2 linked regions of the Niabella beijingensis genome follow. The protein of the gene in region 1 interacts with the protein of each later gene in a pairwise test. Links are inferred from orthologs where the notes say so. Each region holds a gene or a part of one and is shown on either strand. Other genes may lie near its edges. The genes, in order: sucD and sucC.

Region 1 (10,487 bases):
CGGTACCCTGCTGAAAAAAACAGACGGTACCTATGACTTTGTCCCCAATACTGTAATGGCCCCGCCTCCGAAGAAAAAGGATGTTCCGTTCACGGAGCGGAACACGGTGCCGCAATCCTATATCGAAGAGAAACCGGTTAATGTCAGATCAAAAAAGCCGGCGATTATCATTATCGTCCTTGCCATTATTGCCATTGCAGCCACAGTATGGTTCTATTCAAAAACAGGCGAGCCTGCTGAACGGCAGCAGGCTGGTGATACTACGGGCACATCAAACAGTACCGCGGGCGAACCCTCAACAGGAACCGCCGGTAAACCCGGTGCCAGTGGTGATACATCATCGGCGCGCACTGCTGTGCCTGTTTCCACGGCAACTCCCGGCACCACCACCTATGTGCTGGAAACCACAAAAGAACCACGTGCCTCCAAACGTTACAATCAGCTGAAAAAAATAGAATGGCCGGTGGAGCTGGAACAATTGGATTCCCTGCGCTATGCGATCATTATGCGGCTGAACACACCCGCTACAGACACTGCCAGGGTGCGGGACTCACTGACCGCGATCTCCGGAAGAAAAGTGACCATCCGTTACTGATAAGGTCGACGGTCGTTTCATATCAACCGGAAAATTCTTTCCGGTGCTTGTTTCAGCACAGGCCTCCAAAACATCCCGATTCGTTAACATATGCGTCAGGATAAAAATGCCCCGGCTGAAACGTCGGCATATCCCTTATAATCTATCAAATAAAAACAGGCGCAGCGCGCCGTTTCTCTTTGTAACCCCCGGGGTACCTGACGACCCTTAAAGCCGCAGCGCGGCGATCACCTTCTGTACGGCCCTGTACCGCCTTACGCTGTTGTTGTCAATACCTGTAATAGCAGCGCTGCGCTGCAGCGTTCTAATGGCAAATATTAACCTGGCGCACATATGTGATTCATCAGGATTGCATGACAACCGGCGGCTTTGTGCCGGATCCTGTTTGTTTTCATACGGAACGAGGTTAACTATTTGTAAAACAACATGGAAGCGGCCGCTGAAACGGCCGCTGTACGCCGGTTACGGCCAAACAATATTTTGCACATTTGGCAGATTGATTTACTTTTCGGGCGTCTAAGACCGGCTGATATTACGAAATAAATCATATGACAAAGAATGATCTACGAAAAGAGCAGGCACTGGCCTACCACGCAAAAGGAAGGCCGGGAAAAATAGAGGTGGTCCCTACTAAAAAAGCCAAAACCCAAAGAGATCTTGCACTGGCCTATTCGCCCGGTGTGGCAGAACCCTGCCTGGAGATCGCAAAGAATACAGAGAACGTTTTTAAATACACGGCAAAAGGAAACCTGGTGGCCGTGATCAGCAATGGTACGGCAGTGCTGGGGCTGGGAGATATCGGCCCCGAAGCCAGCAAGCCGGTAATGGAAGGTAAAGGAGTATTGTTTAAAATATTTGCGGATATTGATGTATTTGATATAGAGATCAATGAAAAAGACCCGCAGAAATTTGTTGAGATCGTAAAGGCCCTGGAGCCCACGTTTGGTGGTATCAACCTGGAAGACATCAAGGCACCGGAATGTTTTTATATCGAGAATGAACTGCGGAAGCAGATGAACATTCCCGTGATGCATGATGATCAGCACGGCACCGCTATTATCAGCGCGGCGGCGCTGATCAATGCCCTGGAGATCCAGAAAAAGAAGATCGATAAAGTAAAATTTGTAATAAATGGTGCGGGTGCCGCTGCCATGGCCTGCGTGCTGTTGTACCAGGAGTTGGGTGCCCGGCCATCCAATTTCCTGATGTTTGATAAGAATGGCGTGCTGGGCAGGAACCGGACCGACCTGGAGGAGATGAAACTGCCCTTTGCCAATGCCACGCGTGAAATTTCACTGGCGGAGGCCATGAAGGGAACGGATGTGTTCATCGGTCTGAGCGCCGGTAACACCGTTACGGCAGAGATGGTCAAAAGCATGGCGAAAAACCCGATCGTATTCGCAATGGCCAACCCTACCCCGGAGATCTCCTGGGAGGACGCCACCGGTGCCCGCAAGGATGTGATCATGGCCACCGGCCGCAGCGATTATCCGAACCAGGTAAATAATGTGCTGGGCTTCCCTTATATATTCAGGGGGGCGCTGGATGTAAGGGCAAGGGTGATCAATACCGAGATGAAGCTGGCGGCGGTAAAAGCCCTGGCATCACTGACAAAAATGCCGGTACCGGATATCGTGAACCTTGCCTATAACCAGGAAAAAATGGCCTTCGGACCGGATTATATCATTCCCAAACCACTGGATCCGCGGCTGCTCACCACCGTGGCGCCGGCCGTGGCACGGGCGGCAATGGAATCCGGGGTGGCACACCACCATATTGAAGACTGGGAGGCCTACAGCCGCGAACTGGATAAACGGCTGGGTGTTGACAATCAGGTACTGCGCGCCATGGGTGCCAAGGCCCGCTCTGCGCCCAAACGGATCGTATTTGCTGAGGGCGAAAATGTAAAGATCCTGAAAGCCGCTCAGATCGTGCTGGATGAGGGGATCGGGTTCCCCCAGCTGATCGGCGATAAGAAAGAAATTGAAGCGATTGCGGCCGAGAACAGCATCGACATCTCAGGGATGGAGATCTTTGATCCACGCAGCGAGGAAATGATCGGGAAGCGAAAGGAGTACGGAGAGCTTTTCTTTAAAATGAGGGCGCGTAAAGGGTATACAAAGGATGAGGCCTATAAACTCATGAAGGAACGGAATCACTTCGGATGTATGATGGTGGAACAGGGAGATGCAGACTGCATGCTGGCGGGTCTTACCAAAAAATACGATGAGGCCATCCGCCCGGCACTGCAGATCATCGGTACCGAATCCGGCGTGAACCGGGTGGCCGGTATGTACCTGGTAATGACAAAAAAAGGCCCGTTGTTCCTTGCAGATACCACGGTCAACTTTAACCCTACGGCAGAAGAGCTGGCGGAGATCGTGTTGCTGACCGCAAAAGAAGTACGGGCGTTTAACCTCACGCCGCGCATCGCACTGCTGAGTTATTCCAACTTCGGCAGCAGCAAATCGCCGGAGGCACAGCTGATGTCCCGTACCCGGGAGATCGTTAAAGAAAAAATGCCGGACCTGATCATCGACGGGGAAATGCAGGCCAATGTAGCACTGAACAACGGATTGCTCCAGGAAATATATCCGTTCAGTGATTTGGTAGGACAGCAGGTAAACACGCTGATCTTCCCTAACTTAGCGTCCGGAAATATTGCCTATAACATCCTGCTGGAGATCGGTTCCTCGGATGCGGTAGGTCCGATCGTAATGGGGCTCAAAAAGCCGGTGCACCTGCTGCAGCTGGGCAGTACGGTAAGCAGTATCGTGAATATGGCAATGATCGCGGTGATCGACGCACAGCTGAAGACAAAAACTACGGCTGAAAGCGAAAAACGCGGAAGAAGACTGTTGAAAAGAAAAACTGATTGATCCATTTTTTAAAAACGATCCATTGAGAATATTAAAAGAGCTCGGGGAATTTATTAAAATGGCCGGTGGCATGTTCCGCAAACCGGAGAATACCAAGATGTACTGGAAGCAGTTCATGCTTCAGTGTAACGATATCGGCATCGGTTCCCTGGGTATTATCTGCATTATTTCTGTTTTTATCGGGGCGGTATCTACCTTGCAGACCGCCTATCAGCTGGTATCACCCATCATTCCCAAAACCACCATTGCCCAGATCGTGCGGGATACCGTGATCCTGGAATTTGCGCCCACGCTGAGTTGTATCGTGCTCTGCGGTGTGGTAGGCAGTAAGATCGCGAGTGAACTGGGAAATATGCGGGTGAGTGAGCAGATCGATGCGTTGGAAATTATGGGCATCAATACAAAAGGATACCTGGTATTGCCAAAGATACTGGCCGGTCTGGTGACCATCCCGCTGCTGATTATGCTGGCGATGATCCTGGGCATCTGGGGCGGACGGCTTGCCGGTACCGCTGCGGGTATTATTGATCCTACTATTTTTGATACGGGGCTGGTGATGGCCTTTAAGGCATATAACGTTTATTTCGCCCTGATCAAATCGGTGGTGTTCGCATTTATTATCACCGCAGTGCCGGCATTCTACGGCTATAATGTAAAGGGTGGTGCGCTGGAGATCGGGCACAGCAGTACCCGTGCGGTGGTGGTTTCCTGTGTATTGCTGCTGCTGGCTGATTACATCTTATCTGCACTGCTTCTGTAAAAACGCTCAATAACATGATTGAAATAAAAGACCTGAAGAAAAGTTTTGACGACAAGGCGGTCCTGAAAGGGGTGGATGTGGTTTTTGATGACGGCAAATGTAACCTGATCATCGGCAGCAGCGGCAGCGGTAAAACGGTGCTGATGAAATGCATGGTAGGGCTGATAAAACCGACCTCCGGGAATGTGCTGTATGATGAAGATGATTTTGTGAACATGAGTGATATTGAACAAAAGACCGTGCGTGAAAAGATCGGGATGCTGTTCCAGGGCGGTGCGTTGTTCGACAGTCAGACGGTGGAACAAAATGTAATGTTCCCGCTGGATATGTTCACCAATGACAAATACTCCAAAAAGAAGGAACGGGTAAAACAGGTACTGGAACGGGTACAGCTGAAAGAGGATGCCTACCGGAAATTTCCGTCGGAGATCAGCGGGGGCATGCAGAAAAGGGTAGCGCTGGCCAGGGCCATCGTGCTGAACCCCAAATATCTTTTTTGTGATGAGCCCAATTCCGGACTGGACCCCCAGACCTCGATGGTGATCGACAAACTGATCCATGAGATCACGCAGGAATACAATATCACAACTATCGTGAACACACATGATATGAACAGTGTGATGGAGATCGGTGACCATATTGTTTATATGCACCAGGGGGAGAAGGAATGGGAAGGCAACAGTAAAGAGATCATCCTCAGCGATAATAAAAAACTCAATGAATTCATTTTTGCATCCGAATTCTTACAGGATGCAAAAAAGATGCGCACCATCCAGGAAACGGGGGAACTGCCCCAGGGAGTGTCCGACGATGTAAAGAATAAGATCGAGGAAAATCTGAACATCGACCTGGATAAGGACGGCGTTATCGGAGACGGAACAAAAAAAACACCTCCGTCAAAAGAAAACTAGCGCGTACAACGCAAACCCTTAATTTTGCACTTGCTTTTTTAAATATATAATCTATACGATATGGCAGTTTTGGTTAATAAGAGTTCAAAGATATTGGTTCAGGGTTTTACAGGCACGGAAGGTACCTTCCACGCCACACAAATGATCGAATACGGAACGAACGTAGTGGGGGGTGTTACGCCGGGTAAAGGCGGAACAACACACCTGGAACGTCCGGTGTTTAATACAGTAGCGGATTGCGTAAAGCAAACCGGCGCTAATGTGAGCATTATCTTTGTGCCGCCGGCTTTTGCGGCGGATGCAATTATGGAAGCGGCGGATGCCGGTATCGAACTGGTGGTATGTATCACTGAAGGGATCCCGGTACAGGATATGGTGACCGTAAAGAATTTCCTCCAAAGTTCAAAAACAAGACTGATCGGACCGAACTGCCCGGGTGTGATCACTGCAGATGAGTGCAAAGTAGGTATCATGCCTGGCTTCGTGTTTAAAAAAGGGCGTATAGGGATCGTTTCCAAATCCGGTACGCTTACTTACGAAGCGGCCGACCAGGTAGCTAAAGCCGGTCTGGGCATCAGTACCGCCATCGGCATCGGCGGAGATCCGATCATTGGCACTACTACCCGTGAAGCCATCGAACTGTTTATGCAGGATGATGATACCGATGCCATCGTAATGATCGGTGAGATCGGCGGAGGTATGGAAGCCGAAGCGGCCCGCTGGATCAAAGAAAACGGAAATAAAAAACCGGTAGTGGGATTTATTGCCGGACAAACCGCCCCTCCCGGACGCCGTATGGGCCATGCAGGAGCGATCGTGGGTGGCGCTGATGATACGGCGGCAGCAAAAATGAAGATCATGAGCGAGTGTGGTATTGCAGTAGTAAGCAGCCCGGCCGATATCGGTAAAACAATGGCCGAACTCATCAAAAAATAATCTGAACGCATTTATTTTACAGAGCCCCGTTAACCGGGGCTTTTTGCTGTACCGCATCAAATACCGGTTCCTGAGGGAATGTGGCGTAATGGTATTTCCGAATCTGTTGATAAAGAGTGTTTTTAGATGTGATTGTATTAAGATACTGTGAATAGCGCATTGTTTTGCCCGCCGTGGAAGATCAGTATCTGTTAATTGGCTGACTGAACTTTAGATGCAGGAACAATCCCGGTCAGGATTCAGCATGGTAACAGGATGGAGACTTTTGATACGGCTCCCTGTTGCAACGATTTTGGATGCAGCCATTTTTATTTATCAGATTTCGGAAAGGATATCAAGAAAAATATCATAAATTTGAATGCCCCTGTTACCGGATAATTGATCATGAATGCTGTTGGATAATGAATTGTTTTGCATTCCTGAGACAACGACCGTATGATTGCTATTTTATTTGAACACCACAGTGTAAAATGATGTAAACCGTTCAAATAACTTCAACTGTATATGAAGGAAGGCAAAAAGATTTTTATAATTGATGATGATCCGATTCACCGGCTGCTGATGGATAAATTGTTTGCCAAGCAATCCCAAGAATACCACCTCCGTTTTTTTGAGAACGGCCAGAAAGGGCTGGATGCGTTAAAAGATCCTGATACGGGAACCCCGGACCTCATTCTGCTGGATATCGAAATGCCGGTGATGAACGGCTGGCAGTTCATCGAAGCCTTTGAGCAGCTGGATCCTGCGTTGCGTGATCCGGTAACGGTTTATATGGTGTCCTCTTCTTTTTCGGATGAAGATCAGGAACGGGTGAAAAGCTATCCGCTGATAAAAGGCTATATTGTAAAGCCCATCCGCATAGAAACCATTGCCGGATTGCTTGAGTGATTTTTGCGTGTGCGTAACCGGCTGATCCGCTTTCACCGGAAACTCCTATTATTATATGAACCGGCCGTTGTTTTACGGGGGATCAGTTATCTTTAGCGGATAGAACACAGGATCATGGACTTTAAGCATTTGGAAACGGAATTTTCCGGGGAACTGTTTTATGACGACAGCAGCCTGCACCGGGCACAGAAAATGGTGTATGCCACCGACGCTTCCGTTTACCAGGAGCAGCCGCTGGCAGTGGCACATCCCAAAGACAGGAACGATCTGAAAACGCTCATACGCTTTGCCAATCAGAATAACATTTCACTGATCCCCCGTGCTGCGGGCACATCGCTGGCAGGGCAGGTAGTAGGGAACGGCATCGTGGTGGATATATCCCGGCACTTTAAACAGATCCTGGAAGTGAATAAGGAGGAAAAATGGGTGCGGCTGGAACCGGGTATTATCCGGGACGACCTGAATGCGGCACTAAAACCCTATGGATTATTGTTTGCCCCGGAAACCTCCACCGCCAGCAGGGCCATGATCGGCGGAATGATCGGCAATAATTCCTGCGGTCTGCATTCCATTGTATGGGGCGATACCCGGCAGCATTTGCTGGAAGCTACCGTGTTGCTGAGCAACGGGGAAGAAGTAGTGCTGAAATACAGGACGGCAGCAGATATGGAGGCAAAGGCCCGGGCGGCTACCCTGGAAGGAAAGATCTACAAAGAACTTTTGACGCTGTTAAACGATCCGGTCAACCAGACCGTCATCCGCAAAAATTATCCCAAACGCTCGCTGAAACGGCGCAACACCGGATATGCGCTGGATGCGCTGCTGGAGGAGATGGAAGCCGGAACGGGTGGTTTTAATTGCTGCCGGCTCCTTGCGGGATCCGAAGGCACACTGGCCTTTGTAACGGAAGTCAAACTGAACCTGCTGCCGCTGCCGCCGGCGAAAGATGCGCTGGTCTGCATTCATTGTGCATCACTTGCAGATGCGCTTCATGCTAATAATGTGGTGCTGCGGCACCATCCCATGGCTTCGGAGCTGGTAGACCGGTACATCATGGATTTTACAAAGGGACATCCCGTATATCAGCAGAACCGTTTTTTTATTGAAGGTGCTCCCGAGGCGCTGCTGATGGTGGAATTTATGGAGGATACGGATGAAAAGCTGGACGAACGGACCGCTGCTTTGATCGAAGATCTGAAACGGGACGGACTGGGCTATGCCTGGCCGGTGATAAAAGGCCCGCAGACAAAACTGGTATGGGATATCCGGAAGGCCGGTCTGGGGCTGATCCGCAACATGCCCGGGGACCGGCAGCCGGTGAACCTGATCGAAGACTGTGCCGTTTCTCCCGAAGACCTGCCGGCCTATATCGAAGACCTGCAACAACTGCTGGACGGATATGGTCTTACCGCTTCTTATTATGCCCATGCGGGTGCGGGTGAATTGCATGTGGAGCCGATGATCAACCTGAAAACAGAAGAAGGAAGACAGGTGTTCCGTGATGTGCTGCGCGATACGGTAGGATTGGTTAAAAAATACAATGGTTCATTAAGTGGAGAGCACGGCGATGGCCGGTTAAGAGGCGAATTTATTGCCAGCGCTATGGGTGATGCAGTATATGGGCTGTTGCAGCAGGTGAAACAGTTTTTTGATCCGGCGGGTGTTTTTAACGCAGGCAAGATCGTGAATACCCCCCAAATGAATGAACAGCTGCGCTATGACCCGCAAAAAACGCCGCGTAATATAGCTACGGTGTTTGACTTTACCGCCCAGGAAAATATCCTGCGGCTTACCGAAAAATGCTCCGGCTCGGGTGATTGCCGGAAATCGCATATCACAGGGGGTACCATGTGCCCTTCTTATATGGCAACTTTGCAGGAAAAAGACACCACGCGTGCACGGGCAAATATTTTGCGGCAGTTCCTTACCAATACTTCAGCGGAGAATCCTTTTGATCATCCTGAGATAAAGGAAGTGATGGACCTTTGCCTGAGCTGTAAGGCCTGTAAGTCGGAATGCCCTTCCAGTGTGGATATCGCCAAACTTAAAGCTGAATTCTTACAACATTATTATGATGCCAACGGGATTCCGTTCCGCTCAAAGCTCATAGCAGGTTTTACAAGATCGCAGCGGCTGGGTATTATGGTGCCTGGAATTTATAATGCGATGGCCGGTAATAAATTTACCTCGGGCCTGATCAAAAAAATAGCAGGCTTTGCACCCGACCGCTCGTTACCTGCGGTAGGTAAAACAACATTGCGCAGCTGGTTTGAAAAATATAAAAAAACAACGGCACAGCAATACAATAGGAAAGTACATTTGTTCTGTGATGAGTTCACCAATTACAACGATGTGGAGATCGGCAAAACCACCATCAAACTACTCAATGCCCTGGGTTACGGAGTGACAATTCCCGTACATAAGGAAAGCGGGCGCACCTGGCTTTCCAAAGGACTGGTGCGGCAGGCACAAAAGATCATTACAGAAAATGTAGCAGCACTTTCAAAAGTGGTCACGGCAGATCAGCCATTGATCGGTATCGAACCCAGTGCCCTGCTTACTTTCAGGGATGAAGCGCCGGACCTGGTGCCCGCGGCACTTAAAACCAACGCACGGCAACTGGCTGCGCAGAGCTTTCTGATCGAAGAATTTCTGGCCGGTGAATATGAAAAAGGACATATCACATCCGGCCGGTTCACGGAAGCGAAACAAACGGTAAAACTGCACGGCCACTGTTATCAGAAATCTTTCGGAATTGTGCCTTCCGTGCAAAAAGCACTCAGTATCCCTGTTAACTATTATGTGGAGCTGATCCCTTCGGGTTGTTGCGGTATGGCCGGCTCCTTTGGGTATGAAAAGGAACATTACGACGTATCGATGAAAGTAGGGGAGCTGGTACTATTGCCGGCAGTACGGTCGGCAGCCGCTGATACCCTTATTGCCGCATCCGGTACCAGCTGCCGCCACCAGATAAAGGATGGTGCAAAGCGGCAGAGCCTGCATCCCGTGGAAGTATTGTGGGCCGCGCTGAAGTAAAATACGTCCGTCTTTTATACGAAGGGCTGACATACCGTATTGATTTGCGGCGAGCGGCATCAGGTCCTTCTGTAGAAAAGTGATCCGTAAGGAGAGCTGCTGTTGCGACTGTGTTTATCTCCGGGAAAAACCGCTCATGGCCGGGTAATGGTTCGTGCGGGCACCGACCCGGCAACTAACAGGCTATTTTAATAACGGAGCAAGCCGGTTTTCAAGGCCGTCCACGTCAAGATTGCGGGCAATGATCTTCCCATCCGGACCGATCAGAAAATTCTGGGGGATCTCGTGTACATCGTACAGCTTCGCAACAGGATTGTCAAATCCATCCAGGCTCGATATATGGGTCCAGTTCAGCCCATCCTTCCGGATGGCATCGATCCATTTTTGTTTACCTTCCTGTTTGTCGAGCGATACACTGAGTATGGTAAAACCCTTTTCGCGGAACCGGTTAAAAAGCGCTACCAGTGAGGGGTTAGACAACC
Region 2 (10,491 bases), 3.1 Mb from region 1 along the record:
ACACCTGAAATGTCAACACCATTTTCCCGGATATTCCCTTCTGCCGTTTCCTCGAGTAGCCCGGAGGCCAGGCCATACATGTTGGTATAGGAGAAGAATTTTCCACCCTTACTAAAATCGACCAATGCACTCAGGCTAATGTTCTTGTACGTAAAACCATTGCTCAGCCCGCCAACATAATCGGGGTAAACACTTCCCAGCGGAACAACAGAGCCCGTTCTTACATAGTGACCTGCAGAATCTATTACTTTTTGACCATTCATATATGTATAATCATAACCCACCAGCGTTCCAAGAGATTGTCCTTTGATGGCTTGTATGGAAACTGCATTCAACCTTCGTTCAGTGCCGATATTGACCTTATCCACAACCTCGTTTCCGTTTTGTGCTAGGTCTAATACCTTATTTTTATTTTTGGAAAAGTTCAGGCCGATATTCCATTTAAAATTTTCAGTTTGAATTGGAGTTCCGTCTACCCTTAATTCGATCCCCTTATTGCTCACTTTCCCAGCATTTAATATAAACTCTCCGAAACCGGATGCCGGAGAAACATTCACAGGAATGATTTGATTCTTTGTAATGCGGTCATAATATGTGAAATCAATACCAGCACGGTTGTTAAATAATCTTAATTCAATACCGGCTTCTTTTTCAGTGGTCTTTTCGGGAAGAAGATTGGGATTGCGTTTCCTATTATCAACGGTTACATAAGGGATTCCATTAAAAAGAAGTGGTGAGCTATACACATTGAAAATGTTATATGGGTCTGTGTCACTTCCCACCTGAGCAATGCCTGCACGGAGTTTTCCGAAACTCAGCCATTTAGCATTTTTGATCCACTCCGAAAAAATAATAGAGGTTGAGGCCGATGGATAAAAGTACGACCGATTAGCTGACGGCAGGGCAGATGACCAGTCGTTTCTTCCTGTTAATTCTACGAATATAGTATTGTCATATCCGACAGTAGCAGAACCAAATAAGGAATTGATCTGTTTCCTTGGTCGCGCTTCTGAAAGCAATGGAGGAGCGGAAATATTCGATAGGGTATAAACACCGGGGGCGATCAGACCGGCCTTATCAGGTGTTGATCCCGTAAAGAGACGTACATTTTGCTTCATAATATTGCCACCCACCGTAGCTCCAATGTTGATCTTATCGCTAATATCTTTTTTGATATTGGTGGTGAACATATAGTTCATTTCCCGGAAATCGATTGTGTTTCTTGTATAGCTTCCGAGGAAATAATCTTTGGCCGTTCTTTCCTCCTGTAATGTATTATAACTATCCATAAAGGCCTGTGCATTAAAGGACAGCCAGTCAAGTGGCTTATATTCCAGACCCACAGAACCGAACAGACGGCTCCGGTCATCACTCTGGTATTCCATATAACGCGTCCAGTAAGGATTGTTGGCAAAGTTGGGTGTAGGGTCGTCAAAACGCTTCCGGTTCCAGCTGATCTGTGTTCCATCCGCATATTTGTAATCTTTCATCCGGCTCATATCCCATTGCCGCTGCCCGTATTCACTGAACAGGTTCATCACATTCTGCCCTGTGAACCCTGTCCCGGGACGTCCTTTTGCCGTAGTGTAAGAATATTTTATACCTGCAGTAGCTGTGAGCTGATCCGTTAGTTTATAACTGCCGTTAATACCCGCGTTGGTGCGTGAAAGTTTTGAATTTGGCAATACAAATCGCTGCCGCGTATCAGCCATTGCAATTCTTATAGATCCTTTGTCACTGCTGCCCCCCACGCTTACACTGTTGGTAACGGTTACCCCAGTCTGAAAAAAGTCTTTGATATTGTTGGGTTGCGGCGACCAGGGCGCAGTAACACCGAACAATGGGTTGGCTTTGTTTTTATCAAAAGACCAGTAATGCCGTACCTTACGGCCGTCCAGCGCAGGCCCCCAGGACTCATCCACCGCAAATTCCGGCATCAGGTCATAGCCCCCCAGAACCGGATCCTGGTAAGCGGGAGAAGAACTGCTTAAAAACTGTTCGGGGTTTTTGTTATAAAAAAGAGTGTCGAATGTTGTTTTGGAACCGCCTCCGTATTTATTCTGATAATCGGGCAGTACATACACTTTGTCTGTTTGTACATTCAGACTATAGTTCACACCTATTTTTTTACCACCTCCATTTGTCTTTTTTGTAGTTACCAATACCACACCGTTTTGTCCGCGGCTGCCATAGAGCGCCGTGGCCGCAGCTCCTTTCAACACAGATATCTGATCAATATCATCCGGGTTGATATCCTGTACAGGACTTCCATAGTCGAAGCCACCGCCACCAATTTGCTGACCATAAGAGTTGGTGTTCAGATTGCTGAAGGGGATCCCATCCACAACAAACAATGCATTATTGTCTCCCAGGATCGATTTGGGACCACGGATCGTAACTTTACTGGAACCGCCCATAGAGCCGCTGTTGGAGCTGATCTGTACACCGGGTACCCGGCCTGCGAGGTTGTTGACAAAGTTCACTTCCTTGGCGGTCTGGATCTCTGAGCCCTTGACCTCTGATACTGCGTATCCTACGGAACGGCTCTTCTTTGAGATCCCCATGGCCGTTACGGTTACCCGTTCCAGTTCTTCTGAAGTTTTTTTTGTGACCAGCCGGACGGAAAGCGGCGCATCGGCATTGTTCAGCACCACTTCCTGATCGGTTGCCCCCACACTGGAGAAAACGACCTTTAATCCCTGCTGGAAGGGAATGGAAAAAGCACCGTTCTCTCCGGCGGTATAGATCTTTCCGTCGGGGTAGGTGATACTGGCATTTGATAAGGGCTGCCCCGCACTGTTGACAACCGTTCCTTTTACAAAAACGGTATCCTGTTTAGCGGCGCCGGTCTGGGCCGCAGCAGGCACTGTGTCCGCCGGTGTACCAGCGGCTGTTGTTTCCTGTGAAACGGAATCTTTAAAGGCTCCGGAAGAACTGCTCCATTGCCCGGTAGTGATGCTGTTGTTCTCAAAACGGATCAACAGGCTGTCAAATCCCGGAAGCGCGATCGTGTACGGCTGCGGAAACAATGCATTCTGAAGTTGCACCGAATCGCCTTTTCCTGCTTTCAGGGTAAAGATGCCATTGGTATCTGTCTGCGTCGAATCGCCGGAGGCAACCATCCGCAGCACTGTGTTTCCCAGGCCGAAGCCCGTTCTTCCGATGATTTTTCCATGGATGGTCTGACTGGTTTGCGCATGCAGGGAGCAGGTGAGTCCACATAGAACGGCAATAAAGAATAGCCGGATAGGTCTGCAAATCATAATAGAATTTCAGGTTTAGTAGAATAAAATAGATCAGATCTGATTAAGATAAAATCAGATCAGGACTTAGGTTATTCATCTTTAACGCTGCATTAGTATAAAGATTGCCTTAGAGATCGTTAAAATTGGCTTAAAAGGAAAGCTGTGAGTTATCAGCCTTCAGTGGTCAGCTTTGAGATTTCAGAATTGGGGTATGAGATAGGAGAATTGAGATAGGAGCATTGAGATTTCAGATTTCACCGGATCGTAACCAGAATGCGACATCCTGCATTCGGTAAGTAAAAGGTTGCCGGGTATTCACCATTCCACTTTTTACATCCCACACCTCGATTCTCATATCTCAATGCTCTACGCGCTCGTCCCTATAAAAAAAGAGATCGCTTAAAAACGATCTCTTTCCCAAGTATATGTAAATAAAATTAAGCAACTGCTTTCTTTACCAGGTCGGCGGCTTCACTCAGCAGGATGGCTGATTGCACTTTGAGCCCGCTTTCATCGATCAGCTTTTTCGCTTCTTCGGCATTGGTACCCTGAAGACGTACGATGATCGGGATATTGATGTTGCCAAGGTTTTTATAAGCGTCGATCACACCGGCTGCAACACGGTCGCAGCGTACGATGCCTCCGAAAATATTGATCAGGATCGCTTTAACGGCAGGGTCCTTCATGATGATTTTAAAGCCGGCTTCCACCGTCTGTGCATTTGCCGTGCCACCCACGTCCAGGAAGTTGGCCGGCTCACCGCCACTTAATTTGATCATATCCATTGTGGCCATGGCCAGCCCCGCACCATTTACCATACAACCCACATTGCCATCCAGCTTTACAAAATTGAGATTGTACTTACCCGCTTCCACTTCCGTGGGATCTTCTTCTGTTACATCTCTCAGAGACGCCAGGTCGGCATGCCGCATCATGGCATTATCATCAAGATTCATTTTACAATCAACCGCAATGATCTTATCGTCCGCTGCTTTGAACAGCGGGTTGATCTCAAGCATGCTGCAATCCAGTCCTACATAGGCATTGTATAAATTGGTAACGAATTTTACACAGCTTTTAAATGCAGCGCCGGTCAGTCCAAGGTTAAAGGCAATTTTACGTGCCTGGAAACCCAGCAGTCCACCGGAAGGATGTACCCATTCCTTAAATATCTTCTCCGGTGTTTCATGTGCCACGTCTTCAATGCTCATACCGCCTTCCGTGCTGTACATGATCACATTCTGTCCCTTGCTCCGGTCCAGCAGAATGGAAAGATAGAATTCCTGACGTTCAGACGGACCATCATAATACATATCCTGTGCCACAAAGATCTTGTTGACTACCTTCCCCGCAGGTCCGGTCTGAATGGTAACCAGCGTGCCGCCCAGGATGCCTTTGGCAAACTCTTCCACTTCTTCAAGCGACTTGGCCACTTTTACCCCGTTGATCCCGGTTTCCTTAATTGCCCCTTTTCCCCGGCCGCCGGCATGAATCTGTGCTTTGATCACTGCAAATTTGCTTCCGGTCTCCGTTTTTATTTTCCGGTAAGCTTCTTCGGCTTCCTGCACAGAACTGCAGGCATAACCTTCCTGTACCGGAACATCGTATTTTTTCAATAATTCCTTGGCCTGGTATTCGTGAAGATTCATCTGTAAATATTTTAAAAGTTTATTTATTAAGCAGGCACGAAGATAAGGATTCAGGTGAAACTTTCGGGTGGTGTTTTCCGGGAGCGGCAACCGTTCCGGCTTCGGAAATGCCGGTTGAAAAATAAGGGCAGGTATGATAAAATATCCCCGGGAAAAATAAAGAAGGGCTCCGCCGGTTTCATCAAAGGGCCGGAGTTTTATAAAGCGATCCTGAAACAAACGAGCTGAATCGGCGGCAACCGGACCAAATTCGTAACGGTTCTGAAAAAGGAAATAAAAAAATACTTCTTCCGGTAACACCGAAACGGGGCTCCGTTCCGGCCTTACTACCATGCAGCGGAACCGTTCAAAAGCCTGCAACAGGTTCAACAGGCGGGGCAGGAAGGTCGCAAAGCTGCTATGTTCCACCAGGCACCAGTCGCTGCGTGGCCCATTTGATTCGTGGCTAAGGCTTTGAATGTTAATAGTTTTAAAAGAAACAACTGTTTCCGGCTACCGGCGTGTGTATAGCTGTTTCTTTCGTTATATTTGCCCACACTTAATGAGCAATTTATGTCAAAGTCAGTTGTGGAACAGGTTCAGGAAACGGTAGCCTTTTTACGGTCCCGGTATCCTGAAACACCGGAGGTAGGTATTGTGCTGGGGAGTGGCCTGGGAAATTTTGCAGCCCATATCCGCGTAGAAGCGGAAGTGCCCTATTCAGAGATTCCCCATTTTCCGGTTTCTACGGTAAAAGGCCATTCCGGCAAACTGATCTTTGGCGAGCTGGCCGGGAAAAAAGTAGTGGCAATGGCCGGACGGTTTCATTTTTATGAAGGGTATACACCACAGGAAGTGGTTTTCCCTGTAAGGGTATTTAAGTTGCTGGGGATCCGCCAGCTGCTGCTCAGCAACGCCGCGGGTGGAGTGAATCCTGGTTTCTCCGTGGGCGATATCATGATCATCAACGACCATATCAGTTTTGGAACACCGAATCCCCTGGTCGGGAAAAATATAGAAGAATGGGGCACCCGCTTTCCGGATATGAGCGAACCCTATAAGAAATCACTTATCGCAAGGGCCCGGGAAATTTGCAGTGAGGCCGGTATCGATGTGCGGGAGGGCGTTTATTATGCGGTTACAGGACCTACATTTGAAACCCGCGCAGAATATAAAATGATCCATACCCTGGGTGCTGATGCAGTTGGAATGAGCACGGTGCAGGAGGCTATTGTGGCCAACCATATGGCACTGGATGTTTTTGCGGTAAGCATCATTACGGACCTGGGTATCCGCGATGAGGAAAATGTGATCACCCATGAGGAAGTACTGGAGGCAGCAAAAGCGGCAGAACCTAAACTGGCGCATTTATTTACAGAAATGGTAGCCCGCGCATAAATTGGATAAATGAGGTTTTATTTTGTTTTATTTCTTCTGATAACCGGGATCTGCGCACAGGCGCAGGACCCGCTGGGTGGTGTCGGCAACCGGTTCCGGGGTATTAAAAATGCCGGTTCGGGGAATGACAGTCTGGCCAGAAGAAATAAATTTGAAGATTCCATTACCATTAGTTACCGCTACCTGGATACGGCGCGGAACTATAAGATGGATTCCTCGATCAATGATTTTACCCGGTACTATCCGATACCGGCGGATTATAATTACCTGGGCAACTTTGGGAATGCGGCACAGTCCTACCTGTTTACTCCCCGGATGAAAGCAGGATGGGATCCAGGTTTCCACGCTTATGATATTTATAAGTACACGGTTGAAAAAGCACGCTTCTTTACCACCACCCGGCCGTATTCGGAGTTGAATTATCTGCTGGGTCCCCGTTCAGAACAGTTCATCGAGCTGATGCATACTCAGAACATCCGCCCCAACTGGAATGCCCATTTTGCCTATCGTTTGCTGAATTCACCGGGGATGTTCCAGAACCAGAAGTCGGCGCACAACAGCTATTACCTTACCAACTGGGTGCAGTCCATAAACAAACGGTATAACAACTACATTATTATTGCGGCCAATAAGCTGCAGAATGCAGAGAACGGAGGGATCGAAAACAGTTTGCTTATCGACAGTGTGGATTATGCCCAGCGGGATTATATTGGCGTGCGACTGGGCGGCAATACGGGCTACTCGGCCAATTTTTTTAATACCAATGTGGCCACAGGAACCAAGTATGCTGATTTTAATGCGGTGATGCGCCAGCAATACGATTTCGGCCGCAAAGATTCACTGGTAACGGACAGCAGCGTGGTGCCCCTGTTCTTTCCAAGGATCCGGCTGGAGCATACCATCCAGTACAGTAAATATACCTACATGTTTACAGATGCCAGCCCGCAGGAAGATTACTACCTTCAGTATTATGATTATGTATTCGGAGGCGGCACCACATCCGGGTTCACAAAGCGGGATGACTGGAGGGAGCTGACGAACGACTTCTCTATTTATACCTTCCCGGATGCAAAGAACACCCAGCAATTCATCAAGCTCGGCGCCGGTGTTCAGAATCTTTCAGGAGTGTTTGATACCCTGCAGCGGAGTAACCAGCTGGAGCTGATCGGGGAGCGGCAGAAGAAGAATTTCTATAATATTTTTGGTCATGGGGAATACCGTAACCGCACCAAAAACCAGAAATGGGATATGGCGGCCAACGGAAAGATCTATTTTGCAGGTCTGAATGCCGGGGACTATGAGCTGGGCGCCAGTGTTCAGAGCCTGCTGGGGAAAAAGATCGGAAGCCTCATGCTGGGGGCGCAGAATGTGAACCGCACACCTTCTTTTATAATGCAGAACCCCATCAGCAGTTTTAATTTTATGCGTGGGGAAAGCCCGGATCTGAAAAAGGAAAATGTCACGCATCTTTATGCCGCTATTTATCAGCCGCTGCTGAAGCTGGGGCTTACAGGGCATTATTACCTGATGACGAATTATACCTATTACACGGATTTTTACAAGATCAATCAGTATAACTCATTGTTCAATATGCTTCAGATCGGCATCAATAAAGTGTTTGAAGCTGGGAAGACCAAACAATGGAAATGGCGTACCGAAGTATACTTCCAGCAGGTAGTGGGAGGGGCTCCGCTGCATGTGCCAACGATCTACACCCGTAACCGGCTGGGCTATGAAGGAAAACTGGGTTTTCCCAAGCTGAATATTGCTATGGGATTTGAGGCCAAGTACCGGACCAATTATAAAGGAGACAGCTATTCCCCGCTCCTGGGACAATTCTTTTACCAGGATGATCAGACCGTACAATATAAATTACCGAATATAGCGGCATACCTTAACTTCCGGATCAATTCATTCAAAGCGTTTGTACGCGCAGAGAACCTGAACACTTTCCGCAACCTGGATGGAAGCTGGGGCTTTACCAATAATAACTTTGCATCAACGGATTATCCGTATCCCGGTCTGCTGATCCGCCTGGGCATATTCTGGGGATTTGTGAATTAATCCCGGAATTACCGAACAATTTCCGGGGCAACCTGTTTTCACAGAAAGGCGTCTTATTCCTGATATATAATTTTATGTATATGAAAAAAATCGAGGCATCGTTGCTGGGTATCTTTATGATACTGGCGGCTCAGGTAGCAACCGCACAGGCAAAAACAGAGAAAATACCGGTTTCCGGAAACTGTGGTATGTGTAAAAAGACCATCGAAAAGGCCGCACAATCTGCCGGTGCAGCTGAGGCTTCCTGGGATATTGCCTCCAAACTGCTTTCTGTGAAGTACGACGATAAAAAAACGAACGGAGAGAAAATTCAACAGGCCGTTGCCGACGCAGGATATGATACAAAATCAATCAAAGGCAATGATGTCGCTTATGAGAAGCTGCACGCCTGTTGTCAGTACGAGCGTACAAAGACCTATACCACCAAGCAATAATATTGACAAGAAAGCAACAGCAGCGATCCGGCATTCTGAAAATGCGATGGGCCTTTTTTTGTGGTTTGCTATGCACCGGTATTTATACAAAGGCACAAACCATTATTAAACCAGTCCGGGCAACTTCCTTTGAACTGCCGGGCGCGGATGGAACACCTGTATCATTGAGCAGCTATAAAGGGAAAACGGTGCTGATCCGGTTCTGGGTCTCCTGGTGCCTGCCCTGCCGTATAGAGAACCGCAAACTGGTAAAACGATACAACCGGTTCCGCGACCTGCCTTTTGAAATCATCAATATTTCACTGGATACCGACACTGCGGAATGGCGTGCTGCGATCAATGAAGATAAGATGAACTGGCCGCAGGCCCTGGATTACCCCGATCTTCAAAGGAGTACGGCAAATAAGTGGAATGCTGCGGCGCTTCCTGCCTCTTTTCTGATAGATCCCCGCGGAACGGTTATTGCCGCAGACGCTGCTTTATTGCCGGTACAGGATCCCAGGGGGTTTGAAAACCTGTTAAGGCGGCTCTCCGCCGGAAATGGGACCGCCGGCCGGTGATTTTTTCCCGATTTCGTAAATCTTTACGGAGGCCTGCCGGGTAACTTTGCAGGTTATGGCAAAAGGAAAGATTAGGATTTTTTTTAATGACATCCATCTCTGGCTGGGTCTGGCCAGTGGTATCGTGCTGTTTTTGGTGTGTTTGTCCGGAACGGTGTATACATTCCGTACCGAGATAGAAGAGCGGGTCAACCGGAAAATCTATTTTGTGAATTATGACGCGGGTACAAAACCGCTGCCGCTGAGCACCCTTGTTACGCTCGTAGAAAAAAGCAAAGGAGTGGTTACCGCGGTTACCATCCCGGCCACGCCTCAAAAAGCCTGGGCTTTTTCGCTTAAACCCCAGGGTGCAGGAAAGGGCCGGGGAAAAACAGTACTGGTGAATCCTTATACAGGTACGGTTACCGGTGATACGGAAACAGGGAGCAGTAAATTCTTTATGACGGTAATGAAGCTGCACCGCTGGCTGCTGATGGAACAGTCCACCGGCAGGGTGGTTGTAGGCATTGCCACCCTCATTTTTGTGGTACTGCTCCTCTCCGGGATTATTTTATGGTTACCCCGGCGCCTCCGGTACTGGAAACAGGGATTTGTGATCCTGTTTTCGGGAAAATGGAAACGGATCAATCATGACCTGCATAATGTGCTCGGTTTTTATTCTTTTTTCTTTTTGCTGATCATGGCGCTTACCGGCTTGTGCTGGTCATTCGACTGGTATCGGAACAGTGCTTCAGCGATGTTGGGTGCCACAGTATTCGGAGCGAAAAAGGAAAAACCGGTAAGATCGCAGGCGGTGGGAACTGCAATGCTTTCACCCGATAAAGTGCTGGAAATCGGAAATGGCCCGCTTCGTTATACCGGCATCACCCGTCTGGGCTTTCCCGCCGACAGCACAGGCACCTTCAGCATTTCAAAGAATGATGCCGCCTCCTGGAACAGTGCTGCCACAGATAAATTGATTATTGATGCTTATAGCGGAGCGGTTTTAAAAACGGATCTGTTTGCTGCTAAAACGGCCGGGCAAAAAATAGCCGCCAGTATCCGCCCCATTCATACCGGGGAGATCTATGGCCTGGTGTCAAAAATTATTTATTTTATCTGCTGCCTGATCGCCACCAGTCTGCCCGTGACGGGCACGCTGATCTGGCTGAATAAACTAAAA

Evidence for each region.
Region 2: the proteins of sucD (region 1) and sucC interact in binary tests that used the Escherichia coli proteins (3 or more experiments, as listed by UniProt). The link is inferred for Niabella beijingensis from one-to-one orthologs.

Annotation. Positions count from the first base shown.
Region 1 is NZ_JAIQDI010000001.1:3,494,029-3,504,515, forward strand. What follows is about bases 4,333-7,143. They hold sucD (succinate--CoA ligase subunit alpha), read left to right. Parts: upstream 4,333-5,205; coding sequence 5,206-6,081; downstream 6,082-7,143. Other genes in these bases: K7B07_RS14705 (ABC transporter ATP-binding protein), read left to right, coding at 4,333-5,145; K7B07_RS14715 (response regulator), read left to right, coding at 6,586-6,969; K7B07_RS14720 (FAD-binding and (Fe-S)-binding domain-containing protein), read left to right, coding at 7,084-7,143. Outside these bases: K7B07_RS14690 (hypothetical protein), read left to right, coding at 1-595; K7B07_RS14695 (NADP-dependent malic enzyme), read left to right, coding at 1,144-3,474; K7B07_RS14700 (MlaE family ABC transporter permease), read left to right, coding at 3,497-4,234; more of K7B07_RS14705, read left to right, coding at 4,249-4,332; more of K7B07_RS14720, read left to right, coding at 7,144-10,005; K7B07_RS14725 (peroxiredoxin family protein), read right to left, coding at 10,189-10,487. UniProt on the Escherichia coli protein: Succinyl-CoA synthetase functions in the citric acid cycle (TCA), coupling the hydrolysis of succinyl-CoA to the synthesis of either ATP or GTP and thus represents the only step of substrate-level phosphorylation in the TCA.
Region 2 is NZ_JAIQDI010000001.1:376,889-387,379, reverse strand. Bases 2,789-5,603 are described here. They hold sucC (ADP-forming succinate--CoA ligase subunit beta), read right to left. Parts: upstream 4,895-5,603; coding sequence 3,683-4,894; downstream 2,789-3,682. Other genes in these bases: K7B07_RS01530 (purine-nucleoside phosphorylase), read left to right, coding at 5,447-5,603; K7B07_RS01540 (SusC/RagA family TonB-linked outer membrane protein), read right to left, coding at 2,789-3,263. Also shown: more of K7B07_RS01540, read right to left, coding at 1-2,788; more of K7B07_RS01530, read left to right, coding at 5,604-6,271; K7B07_RS01525 (putative porin), read left to right, coding at 6,281-8,335; K7B07_RS01520 (heavy-metal-associated domain-containing protein), read left to right, coding at 8,416-8,769; K7B07_RS01515 (peroxiredoxin family protein), read left to right, coding at 8,772-9,329; K7B07_RS01510 (PepSY-associated TM helix domain-containing protein), read left to right, coding at 9,385-10,491. UniProt on the Escherichia coli protein: Succinyl-CoA synthetase functions in the citric acid cycle (TCA), coupling the hydrolysis of succinyl-CoA to the synthesis of either ATP or GTP and thus represents the only step of substrate-level phosphorylation in the TCA.